Regions from separate parts of the Paenibacillus sp. FSL H7-0357 genome, predicted to be linked through region 3. Evidence: a T-box and tRNA genes for the amino acid it is inferred to sense, from the RefSeq annotation. Region 3 holds a T-box; the other regions hold tRNA genes.

Region 1 (4,605 bases), 3.3 Mb from region 3:
TAAAATCGGACGAGCATACAAGATACCCAAAATTCAAATTATTGCCTACCTCCGATCATTGATGTATTCGCAGCAATTAGATATGACAAATAACTTCAACACTTTAACGCATTGAATCATGTTTTAATATGCTGTAATTTAGTATAAATGGTAGGATTGTGGGCTGCTAACCGAAGGAGGATCGGGTATGATAGCAGGCCACCTGCAAGAGAAAAAAGGATTATAAAACGGCTTCTAAATATGGCTTGTTGAATAACTGTCATAGTATATACACAGCGAGGCAGCTGTTTAGTTCGATTTTGCACTTAATAAATACACAAAAAAGTCCATTGATATAATATCAATGGACTTCTAAAGGTTGTAGTTGGTACCGGCGAGAGGACTCGAACCTCCACGGTTTCCCACTCGATTTTGAGTCGAGCGCGTCTGCCATTCCGCCACGCCGGCGTATAGATAATGATAACAATCAGTTCAAAAAATAATGGAGGCGCCACCCAGACTCGAACTGGGGATAAAGCTTTTGCAGAGCTTTGCCTTACCACTTGGCTATGGCGCCACAAAATGGAGCGGACGACGGGAATCGAACCCGCGACCCTCGCCTTGGCAAGGCGATGCTCTACCGCTGAGCCACGTCCGCAAAATGGCTGGGGATATAGGATTTGAACCTATGCATGACGGAGTCAAAGTCCGTTGCCTTACCGCTTGGCTAATCCCCAATAACATTTTAGAAAAAAATGGGGCGACTGATGGGTCTCGAACCCACGAATGCCGGAACCACAATCCGGTGCGTTAACCCCTTCGCCACAGTCGCCATATGAAGCTGTTACTAACAATTTGCCAATCCTGTTTTAAAGAAATGGGGCGACCGATGGGTCTCGAACCCACGAATGCCGGAACCACAATCCGGTGCGTTAACCCCTTCGCCACGGTCGCCATATTAAGCTTTAAAATTTTCATTGGCAGGGGCAGCAGGAATTGAACCCACACCAACGGTTTTGGAGACCGTTGTTCTACCTTTAAACTATGCCCCTAAAGATGGTGGAGGCTGATGGATTCGAACCACCGAACACGTACGTGAGCAGATTTACAGTCTGATGCGTTTGGCCACTTCGCTAAGCCTCCACAGATGGTGCCGGCGAGAGGACTTGAACCCCCAACCTACTGATTACAAGTCAGTTGCTCTACCAATTGAGCTACACCGGCATATTCAGTTAAAGAAAATGGTGGCGCGGGAGGGAATCGAACCCCCGACACAAGGATTTTCAGTCCTTTGCTCTACCGACTGAGCTACCGAGCCATATAAGTTTGTTAAGGTATTGATGGCGGAACCGACGGGATTCGAACCCGCGATCTCCTGCGTGACAGGCAGGCATGTTAGGCCAACTACACCACGGTTCCAAATTGGTTGCGGGGGCAGGATTTGAACCTGCGGCCTTCGGGTTATGAGCCCGACGAGCTACCGGGCTGCTCCACCCCGCGTCAGTAAGAAAAGTATTCATTTAAAAGTTACAATGGTGGAGGCTGAGGGGATCGAACCCCCGACCCTCTGCTTGTAAGGCAGATGCTCTCCCAGCTGAGCTAAGCCTCCATAAACGAACAATTGTTATTGTAGCAATTTCACTAGATGAAATCAAGTGAAGAAATGGTGACCCGTATGGGATTCGAACCCATGTTACCTCCGTGAAAGGGAGGTGTCTTAACCCCTTGACCAACGGGCCATACCTGTAAAAAATTGTGGCGGAGAGAGAGGGATTCGAACCCTCGAGACGCTTGTGGCGCCTACACGATTTCCAATCGTGCTCCTTCGGCCAAACTCGGACACCTCTCCATATGGCTCCCCGAACAGGACTCGAACCTGTGACAACTCGATTAACAGTCGAGTGCTCTACCAACTGAGCTATCAGGGAATATTACATATCAGGCTTGATCGCCTGAAAACTGAATCCGAAACGAATCTGCGTCTTACTTCTTGGATAAGCCCTCGACCGATTAGTATTGGTCAGCTCCATGCATTGCTGCACTTCCACCTCCAACCTATCTACCTCGTCGTCTTCAAGGGGTCTTACTAATTGGGAAATCTCATCTTGAGGGGGGCTTCACGCTTAGATGCTTTCAGCGCTTATCCCGTCCGTACGTAGCTACTCAGCCATGCTCCTGGCGGAACAACTGATGCACCAGCGGTACGTCCATCCCGGTCCTCTCGTACTAAGGACAGCTCCTCTCAAATTTCCTGCGCCCACGACAGATAGGGACCGAACTGTCTCACGACGTTCTGAACCCAGCTCGCGTACCGCTTTAATGGGCGAACAGCCCAACCCTTGGGACCTACTTCAGCCCCAGGATGCGATGAGCCGACATCGAGGTGCCAAACCTCCCCGTCGATGTGGACTCTTGGGGGAGATAAGCCTGTTATCCCCAGGGTAGCTTTTATCCGTTGAGCGATGGCCCTTCCATGCGGTACCACCGGATCACTAAGTCCGACTTTCGTCCCTGCTCGACTTGTAGGTCTCGCAGTCAAGCTCCCTTATGCCTTTGCACTCTTCGAATGATTTCCAACCATTCTGAGGGAACCTTTGAACGCCTCCGTTACTCTTTAGGAGGCGACCGCCCCAGTCAAACTGCCCGCCTGACACGGTCCCCGTACCCGATTAGGGTACCAGGTTAGAACCTAGATACGATCAGGGTGGTATCCCAACGGCGCCTCCGCAGAAGCTTGCGCTCCTGCCTCTACGGCTCCCACCTATCCTGTACAGATCGTACCCAAATTCAATATCAAGCTGCAGTAAAGCTCCATGGGGTCTTTCCGTCTTGTCGCGGGTAACCTGCATCTTCACAGGTATTAAAATTTCACCGGATCTCTCGTTGAGACAGCGCCCAAGTCGTTACGCCATTCGTGCGGGTCAGAATTTACCTGACAAGGAATTTCGCTACCTTAGGACCGTTATAGTTACGGCCGCCGTTTACTGGGGCTTCGGTTCACAGCTTCGGATTACTCCTAACCGCTCCCCTTAACCTTCCAGCACCGGGCAGGCGTCAGCCCGTATACTTCGCCTTGCGGCTTCGCACAGACCTGTGTTTTTGCTAAACAGTCGCTTGGGCCTTTTCACTGCGGCCCCCTCGGGCTATTCACCCTACCGAGGCACCCCTTCTCCCGAAGTTACGGGGTCATTTTGCCGAGTTCCTTAACGAGAGTTCTTCCGCGCGCCTTAGAATTCTCTTCTCGCCTACCTGTGTCGGTTTGCGGTACGGGCACCTTCTCCTGGCTAGAGGCTTTTCTTGGCAGTGTGAGATCATGACCTTCGCTACTATAATTTTCGCTCCCCATCACAGCCCAGCCTTAACGGTGTGCGGATTTGCCTACACACCAGCCTCACTGCTTAGACGGACATCCATCAGTCCGCGTCACTACCCTCCTGCGTCACCCCATCGCTCATAGCGGATTACGGTGGTACAGTAATTTCAAACTGTTGTCCTTCGACTACGCCTTTCGGCCTCGCCTTAGGTCCCGACTTACCCTGAGCGGACGAGCCTTCCTCAGGAAACCTTGGGCTTTCGGCGGATCAGATTCTCACTGATCTTTTCGTTACTCATACCGGCATTCTCACTTGTATGCTGTCCAGCGCTCCTTACGGTACACCTTCAACCTGCATACAACGCTCCCCTACCCCAGATGCAAAGCATCTAGCCATAGCTTCGGTGGTGTGTTTAGCCCCGTTACATTTTCGGCGCAGAGTCACTCGACCAGTGAGCTATTACGCACTCTTTCAATGGTGGCTGCTTCTAAGCCAACATCCTGGTTGTCTGTGCAACTCCACATCCTTTCCCACTTAACACACACTTGGGGACCTTAGCTGATGGTCTGGGCTGTTTCCCTTTTGACAATGGATCTTAGCACTCACTGTCTGACTCCCGGCAAGAAGTTAATGGCATTCGGAGTTTGACTGAGCTTGGTAACCCTTGCGGGCCCCGCACCCAATCAGTGCTCTACCTCCACCACTCCATTCACCGAGGCTAGCCCTAAAGCTATTTCGGGGAGAACCAGCTATCTCCGAGTTCGATTGGAATTTCTCCGCTACCCCCACCTCATCCCCGCATTTTTCAACATACGTGGGTTCGGGCCTCCAGTGCGTGTTACCGCACCTTCACCCTGGACAGGGGTAGATCACACGGTTTCGGGTCTACGTCCACATACTTAAGTCGCCCTATTCAGACTCGCTTTCGCTGCGGCTCCGGCTTCTCACCTTAACCTTGCATGTTAAACGTAACTCGCCGGTTCATTCTACAAAAGGCACGCCATCACCCATTAATAGGGCTCTGACTTTTTGTAAGCACACGGTTTCAGGTTCTATTTCACTCCCCTTCCGGGGTGCTTTTCACCTTTCCCTCACGGTACTGTTTCACTATCGGTCGCCAGGTAGTATTTAGCCTTAGCAGATGGTCCTGCTGGATTCATACGGGGTTTCACGTGCCCCGCACTACTCGGGATCCGTCTCGGAGAGAACACAGTTTAGGCTACAGGGCTTTTACCTCTATCGCGGGCCTTTCCAGACCTCTTCGCCTACCATATTCCTTTGTAACTCCATGTGAGACGTCCCACAACCCCAA
Region 2 (4,605 bases), 2.4 Mb from region 3:
TGACTCTTGAGCACACAGCACAAAAAAAGCCTTGCATATTGGTATTATCCCCTTCAAGTAGACACTCGTAAAAAACCTCCTGTGTTAACATGAGGAAATGAGTGAACTTGGAGGGGGTTTTTGTATGGCGAAAAAGGGACAAGTATTTCAATCGTACTCAGAGGAATTCAAGGTAGAGGCTATTCAAACCTATCTTAAAGGAGTAGAGAGCTACAAGGTAGTCGCAGAAAGGTTGGGGATTGCGAGTTGTACCCAGCTTAAAGTATGGGTAAAGAAATATCGGATTGGAGAGCCATTTGATACACGTAAGGGTACAACAAACCCTTTGAAAGGACGTCCTCGTACTACATTTGCCAGTATCGAAGAAGAACGAGATTACTTGAAGGCACAGGTGGATTACTTAAAAAAGCGGTATCCAAATCTGTTAACGGAGCGAAGTTCGGGCTACAAGACAAATACGCCGTAATCGAAGAGCTACGTGACCAGCATGGCGTTACCCGCCTATTAGCTATTGCAGGTGTATCTCGAGCAAACTACTACAAGTGGCGAGGTACACAGGCTCAGCGGATTGAAGCCCATGCGCAGGAGCACGCAATTAAAGAGCATATGGTGGCCGTTCACTTAGCCCATCCCTATTTTGGATATCCTCGAATGCGAACAGCCCTGTGGGAGGCCGGCTACCTCGTCAACCACAAGAAGGTGTGGCGGCTCATGAAAGAACTGTCGATCCAGTCGGTCATTCGAAAGAAAAGGAATCGCTCGAGCTATGCTCCTTCCGTGGTCTATCCTAACCGATTAAAGCGCCAGTTTCATGCGACAGCTCCTCAACAGAAGCTGGTAACCGACATTACGTATATCTCAGACGGCACGCGCTTTTATTATCTGTCCGCCATTCAGGACCTGTTTAACAATGAAATTGTGGCCTGGCAGATCTCAGAGCGAAACGACGTAAAACTCGTCCTGGATACAGTTGAACAGTGGACACGAAAAAGAGACGTGTCTGAAGCCGTACTCCATTCGGACCAAGGCTTCCAATACACGTCTCAGGCGTACAACACACGATTAGAGGCATTCAGCGTCAAGGGCAGCCACTCTCGCAAAGCAACCTGCCTAGATAACGCCTGCATCGAATCCTTCTTTTCGCATCTGAAGACAGAAAAGTTGTACCTTCACCAGTTTAAGTCAGAAGCAGAGATTCATCAAGCCGTCGAGGAGTATATCTACTTTTATAATTACCAACGTTTCCAGGCGAAACTCAAACAGCGCGCGCCGATCGAGTATCGGCACGCGCTGGCTGCTTAGCTTTTTTTCATCTGTCTTCTTGACAGGGGTATGACCATATCGCAGGCTTTTTTTGTGGTTTATTCTGTTAAGCGGGTGATGGGAATCGAACCCACGCTATCAGCTTGGAAGGCTGAAGTTCTACCATTGAACTACACCCGCATAGGTGTACAATCGGGATGACACGATTTGAACATGCGACCCCCTGGTCCCAAACCAGGTGCTCTACCAAGCTGAGCTACATCCCGTTAATATTAAAAATGGCGCGCCCTGAGAGATTCGAACTCCCGGCCTTTTGATTCGTAGTCAAACGCTCTATCCAGCTGAGCTAAGGGCGCAAAATCTATATGGAGCGGACGACGGGAATCGAACCCGCGACCCTCGCCTTGGCAAGGCGATGCTCTACCGCTGAGCCACGTCCGCAAAAACATGGTGCGCGTGAAGGGACTTGAACCCCCACGTCGTAAAACGCCAGATCCTAAGTCTGGTGCGTCTGCCATTCCGCCACACGCGCACACTTTAAAGAAATGGTGAGCCATGAAGGACTCGAACCTTCGACACCCTGATTAAAAGTCAGGTGCTCTACCAACTGAGCTAATGGCTCTCATGAAAATGGCTGGGGATATAGGATTTGAACCTATGCATGACGGAGTCAAAGTCCGTTGCCTTACCGCTTGGCTAATCCCCAATATTTATAATTAGCTAAAAACACGGAACAGGGCGGATACTCTGCACTTCGTTGCGAGATTGCAAAGTAATTCTTGCGAAGCTTATACTTCTGATCCCTGATGCCATACTAATGGCGGAACCGACGGGATTCGAACCCGCGATCTCCTGCGTGACAGGCAGGCATGTTAGGCCAACTACACCACGGTTCCAAATTGGTTGCGGGGGCAGGATTTGAACCTGCGGCCTTCGGGTTATGAGCCCGACGAGCTACCGGGCTGCTCCACCCCGCGTCAGTAAAAGTTATTGTTCCCTTTCGGTCCCAGAAAAACACCTGGAATCCATTGCGAAGCTTCAGCTTCTTAGGGAAATGTTATGGTGGAGGCTGAGGGGATCGAACCCCCGACCCTCTGCTTGTAAGGCAGATGCTCTCCCAGCTGAGCTAAGCCTCCATGATATGACCCGTATGGGATTCGAACCCATGTTACCTCCGTGAAAGGGAGGTGTCTTAACCCCTTGACCAACGGGCCATGCTTGTTGAAAATTTGTGGCGGAGAGAGAGGGATTCGAACCCTCGAGACGCTTGTGGCGCCTACACGATTTCCAATCGTGCTCCTTCGGCCAAACTCGGACACCTCTCCATAATGGCTCCCCGAACAGGACTCGAACCTGTGACAACTCGATTAACAGTCGAGTGCTCTACCAACTGAGCTATCAGGGAAAATGGTGGGCCTTAGTGGACTCGAACCACCGACCTCACCCTTATCAGGGGTGCGCTCTAACCAGCTGAGCTAAAGGCCCTTCTACCGTATACAAATATTAAGGGCAAAAAAAATACCACAGTGTGTGTGGTTGTCCGCTTGGCGGCGTCCTACTCTCCCAGGACCCTTCGGTCCAAGTACCATCGGCGCTGGAGGGCTTAACGGTCGTGTTCGGGATGGGTACGCGTGGAACCCCTCCGCTATCGCCACCAAACGGGCATTTACAGCGTAAATGCTTCAGGAACCTTAATTCCTGAAAACTGAATCCGAAACGAATCTGCGTCTTTACTAGTTGGATAAGCCCTCGACCGATTAGTATTGGTCAGCTCCATGCATTGCTGCACTTCCACCTCCAACCTATCTACCTCGTCGTCTTCAAGGGGTCTTACTAATTGGGAAATCTCATCTTGAGGGGGGCTTCACGCTTAGATGCTTTCAGCGCTTATCCCGTCCGTACGTAGCTACTCAGCCATGCTCCTGGCGGAACAACTGATGCACCAGCGGTACGTCCATCCCGGTCCTCTCGTACTAAGGACAGCTCCTCTCAAATTTCCTGCGCCCACGACAGATAGGGACCGAACTGTCTCACGACGTTCTGAACCCAGCTCGCGTACCGCTTTAATGGGCGAACAGCCCAACCCTTGGGACCTACTTCAGCCCCAGGATGCGATGAGCCGACATCGAGGTGCCAAACCTCCCCGTCGATGTGGACTCTTGGGGGAGATAAGCCTGTTATCCCCAGGGTAGCTTTTATCCGTTGAGCGATGGCCCTTCCATGCGGTACCACCGGATCACTAAGTCCGACTTTCGTCCCTGCTCGACTTGTTGGTCTCGCAGTCAAGCTCCCTTATGCCTTTGCACTCTTCGAATGATTTCCAACCATTCTGAGGGAACCTTTGAACGCCTCCGTTACTCTTTAGGAGGCGACCGCCCCAGTCAAACTGCCCGCCTGACACGGTCCCCGTACCCGATTAGGGCACTAGGTTAGAACCTAGATACGATCAGGGTGGTATCCCAACGGCGCCTCCGCAGAAGCTTGCGCTCCTGCCTCTACGGCTCCCACCTATCCTGTACAGATCGTACCCAAATTCAATATCAAGCTGCAGTAAAGCTCCATGGGGTCTTTCCGTCTTGTCGCGGGTAACCTGCATCTTCACAGGTATTAAAATTTCACCGGATCTCTCGTTGAGACAGCGCCCAAGTCGTTACGCCATTCGTGCGGGTCAGAATTTACCTGACAAGGAATTTCGCTACCTTAGGACCGTTATAGTTACGGCCGCCGTTTACTGGGGCTTCGGTTCACAGCTTCGGATTACTCCTAACCGCTCCCCTTAACCTTCCAGCACCGGGCAGGCGTCAGCCCGTATACTTCGCCTTGCGGCTTCGCACAGACCTGTGTTTTTGCTAAACAGTCGCTTGGGCCTTTTCACTGCGGCCCCCTCGGGCTATTCACCCTACCGAGGCACCCCTTCTCCCGAAGTTACGGGGTCATTTTGCCGAGTTCCTTAACGAGAGTTCTTCCGCGCGCCTTAGAATTCTCTTCTCGCCTACCTGTGTCGGTTTGCGGTACGGGCACCTTCTCCTGGCTAGAGGCTTTTCTTGGCAGTGTGAGATCATGACCTTCGCTACTATAATTTTCGCTCCCCATCACAGCCCAGCCTTACGGTGTGCGGATTTGCCTACACACCAGCCTCACTGCTTAGACGGACATCCATCAGTCCGCGTCACTACCCTCCTGCGTCACCCCATCGCTCATAGCGGATTACGGTGGTACAGTAATTTCAAACTGTTGTCCTTCGACTACGCCTTTCGGCCTCGCCTTAGGTCCCGACTTACCCTGAGCGGACGAGCCTTCCTCAGGAAACCTTGGGCTTTCGGCGGATCAGATTCTCACTGA
Region 3 (4,605 bases):
CTTCAGTTCATTGATGGTCTGTCCTGCCGGAACAGAGGACTGCTGCCATCCAGCCTCATCAAGGGACAAGAAGGTACGGAGCTCATCACAGGAAAAAGGAATGAACGGATTCAGCAGATTAGCCAGATTAGCAATGATCTGTACGCAGGTGTAGAGGGTATCTCCGCAGGCATTGCGGTCTTCTTTGATCTGCAGCCAGGGTTTCTGTTCATCAAAGTATTTATTGGCTTGGCGAATATAACCAAAGATAAACTCCAGACCCTCCTTAAAACGCCCGGATTCGATCAGCCTGCCGGCTTCGGTGTATAAGGTGTCGAAGTTCGCTCTCCACTTAGGTTCCAGTATTCCGTCCGGCACACAACCCCCGAAGGCTTTATTTATGAAGGCCAGGCTGCGGTTTACAAAATTGCCGAAGGCGCCGAGCAGCTCGCCATTATGGCTGTGGATGAACTCCCTCCAGGAGAAGTCGGTATCACGTTTCTCGGGGCCGTTCGCAATCAGGAAGTACCGGATTGAATCCGGCTGATAGCGGCTGAGAATATCCGGTAACCAGACCGCCCAGTTGCGGCTGGTAGAGAATTTCTGACCTTCCAGCGTCATGTATTCGCAGGCAAACAGACGGTCAGGCAAATGCAGTCCGCCCACTCCCAATAGTATACCCGGCCAAATCAGACTATGAAAAGGCACGTTGTCTTTCCCATGCACATAATAAGCGGTTGTCTTGCCATCCTCATCGACGCTGTCGCGATTCTCCAGCCAGAAATCCTCCCAACGGTTTCCTGTCTCTGCGGCCCACTGCTTGCTGGCGGACAGATAGCCGCTGACCGCTTCGATCCATACATAGATTTTTTTGCCGGTAAATCCGTCTGCCGGCACATCCACGCCCCAATCGAGATCACGGGTAGCCGCGCGGTCTTGAAGTCCCTCTTGCAGATAACGCTGAGTCAACCGGACGGCATTATCCCTCCAGCCCCGAGATGATTCCGCATAGTCTGCCAGTTCCTTTTGATAGCTCGAAAGTGAAAGATAGTAATGCTCTGTAGGCCGCAGCACCGGAGGGGTTCCGCAGATTTTACAGGATCTGTCCAGCAGATCAGACGGGTCGAGCAGGGTGGAGCAGTAATCGCACTGATCGCCGCGTGCCTGCTGCCCGCAGACCGGACACGTTCCCTCCACGTACCGGTCGGGTAGAAACCTCTGATCCTGCTCGCAGTAGCACTGGAGCGTTGTCTTTTTGTACAGGTGCCCGTTGTCCAGAAGTTTAAGAAACAGCTCACGAACGACCGTGTGGTGGGTTTCCTGATCTGTGCGCGTGTATAAATCGTAAGTAAAACCAAGCTTGCCGAAGCATTCCACAAATTCCTCATGATAGCAGTCGGCGAATTCGCCCGGCGTTACGCCCTGTTTGGCTGCCTGGACAGCAACCGGTGTTCCATGGCAATCGCTGCCGGACACATACAGCACCTGATCACCTTTAGCCCGGTGGTAGCGGGCCAGAATGTCACCGGGCAGAATGCTTGCCAGTCTTCCCAGATGCAGAGAGCCATTGGCGTAAGGCCACGCCCCTCCGATAAAGATATTGGACATTTTATCTCCTCCTAAAGTTTTGTGAGCGTTACTCCCAGATTGTCCTTCGAACAAAACTCGCTTCGAAAGCATATGCTCAAGTTTTGTGAGCGTTACTCCCAGATTGTCCTTCGAACAAAACTCGCTTCGGAAGCATATGCTCAAGTTTTGTGAGTGTTACTCCCGGATTTCCCATCGAACAAAACTCGCTCCGGGAGCATTTTTGGGCAACAAAAAAGACTCCCGTCCCCAAAAGGGACGAGAGCCTGTGCTCACGTGTTACCACCCAACTTCATCAATGCCTTGCGGCATTCACCTCTTCAGGTACGTCCGCTGTTCGCGGGTATACCCTAGCACGATAACGGATGCGGGTTCCGGCGCAGCCTACAACCCTCCTGGAGGGGTTCGATGCGCAGCTCAGAGACCATATTCCCTTGGATTTTCTTTGCTCCTTTTCAGCGGCTGGAGCTCTCTGTGAAAGATTGGCCAAGGTACTCTTTCTCTTCTTAGCTTTTGTGGTTATCCTAATTAATGGTTATCTTACGTGAGGAACGCGGTAAAAGTCAAGCGTTTAATGTGGTTTTTGAATCTGGATTCACAAAGACCGCTAATCAGTTTAATAACCTCACGAATCGTCAAAGCTGTGTAGAGCAGAAGACGATAGGAGGGAAAGAGATGCGCAGAATTAAGATATGGGAAGCGGTAGTGTGTTTAATGCTGCTCCTGACGGCAGTTGGATGTGCTTCGTCCTATCAGGCGCCGAGTGTTGTGGAGATCCAGAGCATGACTGGCTTGGATGGAAAGCCTGAAGGTTTAGACAGCCCTTTATCGCCTGTATTGGAGGATGTATACGACCGCTCGATTTCCACTGAGGTCTATTCGGTCGAATAATGGCGCTCTTCACAGAGTAATGAAAATTCTGTATAATGGGTCAACTATCGTTTTTATATTAAGAGAGGAGACCTGTGGAAGTATGGCGGCGGAAATCGTACATGTAACGACAGATGAACAGCTCCAGATGGGACTGGACATCCGCAAAAAAGTATTTGTTGAAGAGCAAAAGGTACCGGAAGAAGAGGAAATTGATGAGTATGATGCAATCGGCGACAATGTGCATCATATCTTGCTGATGGATGAGGGTCTCCCGGTAGCTACCGGAAGATTGATTTATTATAAAGCAGGCACTGCGAAAATGCAGCGTATCGCAGTCGACAAAGACTACCGCAGCAAGGGATACGGGCGTATCCTGCTGTTGGCGCTGGAGGAGCTTGCCCGTGAGCTGGGCCTCGAATCATCCATCCTTGATGGACAATGCCAGGCGGAAGCCTTTTATAACAAACTGGGGTATGAAGTGATCTCTCCAGAGCCATTCTATGATGCAGGTATTTTGCATGTGAGAATGCAGAAAACGCTGTAAACCTCAAAGTACATATTCTTTCGTTAGCGGGGCAAGCTAGAGTTGAGCCTAATGGCCAATCCAAGCGCGAAGGAGTAGATCCTAAGTGATGAACAATGAACGCGAACGGTTTACAGCGGCCCAAAGAAACGGTGACGGTGATCTGATGAAGTTCCAGACCTCTTCAGGACGAGTACTGGACTACCAGCAGGCGCTGCAGGAGGTTCAAGCGGGAAGTATAGCCGGAGTGAATGTGTTCAAAGGCAGAGATGGCGAACTATACATCCGTGGCGATGCGGATGGCGATCCCACGAATAATCTGGATCAGCTGCCGCAGTTCTAAAACCGCATAGATAAGAACAGCCGGACAGGCAGTGTCAGTTGACACTGCCCATCCGGCTTTTTTTGCAGCTTCAAGGTTATAAACTGCGGTTAATAAAGATACGGGAAACTGAACCTCAAAGCTCATATATCTCATGCTGAACAAGAAACTCCATTTCTCCGGTCATCCCCTCAAATTCAGGCTTCCGGTCGCTGTAGTGCATTAAATAGATTAGCTTGCGTACATCATCAGGCAAAGACATCAGTTCCCGGAGTGTAGTATGAACCTTACCCGATCCGCTGAGCTCACAGTCGTGAAAAATCTTCCGGACGCCATGCTTGCGGACAAGCTTGATCAGCAGCTCAGGCTGGAAGGTCATATCGGCGCTGTAAAAGATATCGTCATTCAGCAGCAGCGAGTAGCTGTCCCGGCCGCGAATATGCGGGGTGCGAATCAATTGCAGTGTAATTTCCGGGGAAAGGGTATAAGACTCACCTGGACGCAGCGCAGTTACATTGAACATTTCTTCGAGGGAATCTGCACGGCCTTCCTTTGAGTGAGCGCTCTTGCGGATGTGATCCCACAGCGGTTTGACCAGTGTCTCCGACAACAGCAGCCGCATTTTCCGGTTATTATCCTGCATCAACTCTAGTGCCAGCTCTTCCAGTCCGCCGACATGATCATTATGGATATGTGTGATTAGTGTCGCGTTCACCTCACGGAACGATCTCCCTAATTGATGCATGGCGAGCGGGGCTGTAGCACCACAGTCTATGAGAAGCGAGAAGTTGCCATCCAGCAGCAGCCCGTTGTTATTATAGTAGTTATTGGAAAAAGCATCACCCGTACCTATCATTTGCAGTTGTATAGTCATACCGAAAATCCTCCAGTTCTAATTGTTGCCAACACAGGTTAACGTTTTATTTTCAATATAGTAACATTTTGATGACAGAAATGAAATTTTCATCTCACTTCGGCGCAACTTGTGTCACCCTTGGCAGTATATATTAACAGCATGAATTATTTGGAGGGTCTCTGCTTATGAGGTGGAAAAAAGTTGCTCTGTGCGTAGTTGTATTTTCCCTGATGGGAAGTTCATTATTGTTCGCGGACGCTGTAAATCAGAAAATCAGGGTATGGAGCAATGGGAAGGAAATGGCCGATGGCGGCTATTTGATTGATGGCAAGGCTTATATCCCGGCCAGGGAAGCTGGAGGCGTCGTGAACTGGGACGGTTCAGGCAAAGTGACCATTCTTAAGCCGAATGTACAGATTATTCTGTATAAGGGCGATGATGTATTTGGTAACGTGAATATCGGAA

Evidence for each region. A T-box is a leader RNA that pairs with one kind of tRNA and senses whether it is charged. The one in region 3 lies ahead of metG (methionine--tRNA ligase), so its partner is inferred to be a tRNA-Met.
Region 1: it encodes a tRNA-Met, which carries the amino acid that the T-box ahead of metG (methionine--tRNA ligase) is inferred to sense. The anticodon was not compared.
Region 2: it encodes a tRNA-Met, which carries the amino acid that the T-box ahead of metG (methionine--tRNA ligase) is inferred to sense. The anticodon was not compared.

What each region holds. Positions count from the first base shown of each region.
Region 1 is NZ_CP009241.1:6,594,852-6,599,456, forward strand. It holds tRNA gene H70357_RS29060 (tRNA-Leu) at 366-447, opposite strand; tRNA gene H70357_RS29065 (tRNA-Cys) at 483-556, opposite strand; tRNA gene H70357_RS29070 (tRNA-Gly) at 563-637, opposite strand; tRNA gene H70357_RS29075 (tRNA-Gln) at 642-716, opposite strand; tRNA gene H70357_RS29080 (tRNA-His) at 736-811, opposite strand; tRNA gene H70357_RS29085 (tRNA-His) at 858-933, opposite strand; tRNA gene H70357_RS29090 (tRNA-Trp) at 958-1,031, opposite strand; tRNA gene H70357_RS29095 (tRNA-Tyr) at 1,037-1,122, opposite strand; tRNA gene H70357_RS29100 (tRNA-Thr) at 1,128-1,203, opposite strand; tRNA gene H70357_RS29105 (tRNA-Phe) at 1,222-1,297, opposite strand; tRNA gene H70357_RS29110 (tRNA-Asp) at 1,321-1,398, opposite strand; tRNA gene H70357_RS29115 (tRNA-Met) at 1,403-1,479, opposite strand; tRNA gene H70357_RS29120 (tRNA-Val) at 1,513-1,588, opposite strand; tRNA gene H70357_RS29125 (tRNA-Glu) at 1,644-1,718, opposite strand; tRNA gene H70357_RS29130 (tRNA-Ser) at 1,736-1,828, opposite strand; tRNA gene H70357_RS29135 (tRNA-Asn) at 1,832-1,907, opposite strand; rRNA gene H70357_RS29140 (23S ribosomal RNA) at 1,970-4,605, opposite strand, start outside.
Region 2 is NZ_CP009241.1:919,967-924,571, reverse strand. It holds gene H70357_RS37020 (transposase) at 125-466, shown strand; gene H70357_RS04140 (IS3 family transposase) at 349-1,302, shown strand; tRNA gene H70357_RS04135 (tRNA-Gly) at 1,373-1,443, opposite strand; tRNA gene H70357_RS04130 (tRNA-Pro) at 1,456-1,529, opposite strand; tRNA gene H70357_RS04125 (tRNA-Arg) at 1,543-1,619, opposite strand; tRNA gene H70357_RS04120 (tRNA-Gly) at 1,630-1,704, opposite strand; tRNA gene H70357_RS04115 (tRNA-Leu) at 1,712-1,795, opposite strand; tRNA gene H70357_RS04110 (tRNA-Lys) at 1,810-1,885, opposite strand; tRNA gene H70357_RS04105 (tRNA-Gln) at 1,895-1,969, opposite strand; tRNA gene H70357_RS04100 (tRNA-Asp) at 2,082-2,159, opposite strand; tRNA gene H70357_RS04095 (tRNA-Met) at 2,164-2,240, opposite strand; tRNA gene H70357_RS04090 (tRNA-Val) at 2,324-2,399, opposite strand; tRNA gene H70357_RS04085 (tRNA-Glu) at 2,406-2,477, opposite strand; tRNA gene H70357_RS04080 (tRNA-Ser) at 2,496-2,588, opposite strand; tRNA gene H70357_RS04075 (tRNA-Asn) at 2,593-2,668, opposite strand; tRNA gene H70357_RS04070 (tRNA-Ile) at 2,672-2,748, opposite strand; rRNA gene rrf (5S ribosomal RNA) at 2,806-2,922, opposite strand; rRNA gene H70357_RS04060 (23S ribosomal RNA) at 3,001-4,605, opposite strand, start outside.
Region 3 is NZ_CP009241.1:3,270,572-3,275,176, forward strand. It holds gene metG (methionine--tRNA ligase) at 1-1,587, opposite strand, end outside; T-box leader at 1,818-2,083, opposite strand; gene H70357_RS14100 (hypothetical protein) at 2,242-2,457, shown strand; gene H70357_RS14105 (GNAT family N-acetyltransferase) at 2,540-2,983, shown strand; gene H70357_RS14110 (DUF3892 domain-containing protein) at 3,069-3,305, shown strand; gene H70357_RS14115 (MBL fold metallo-hydrolase) at 3,421-4,158, opposite strand; gene H70357_RS14120 (copper amine oxidase) at 4,326-4,605, shown strand, end outside.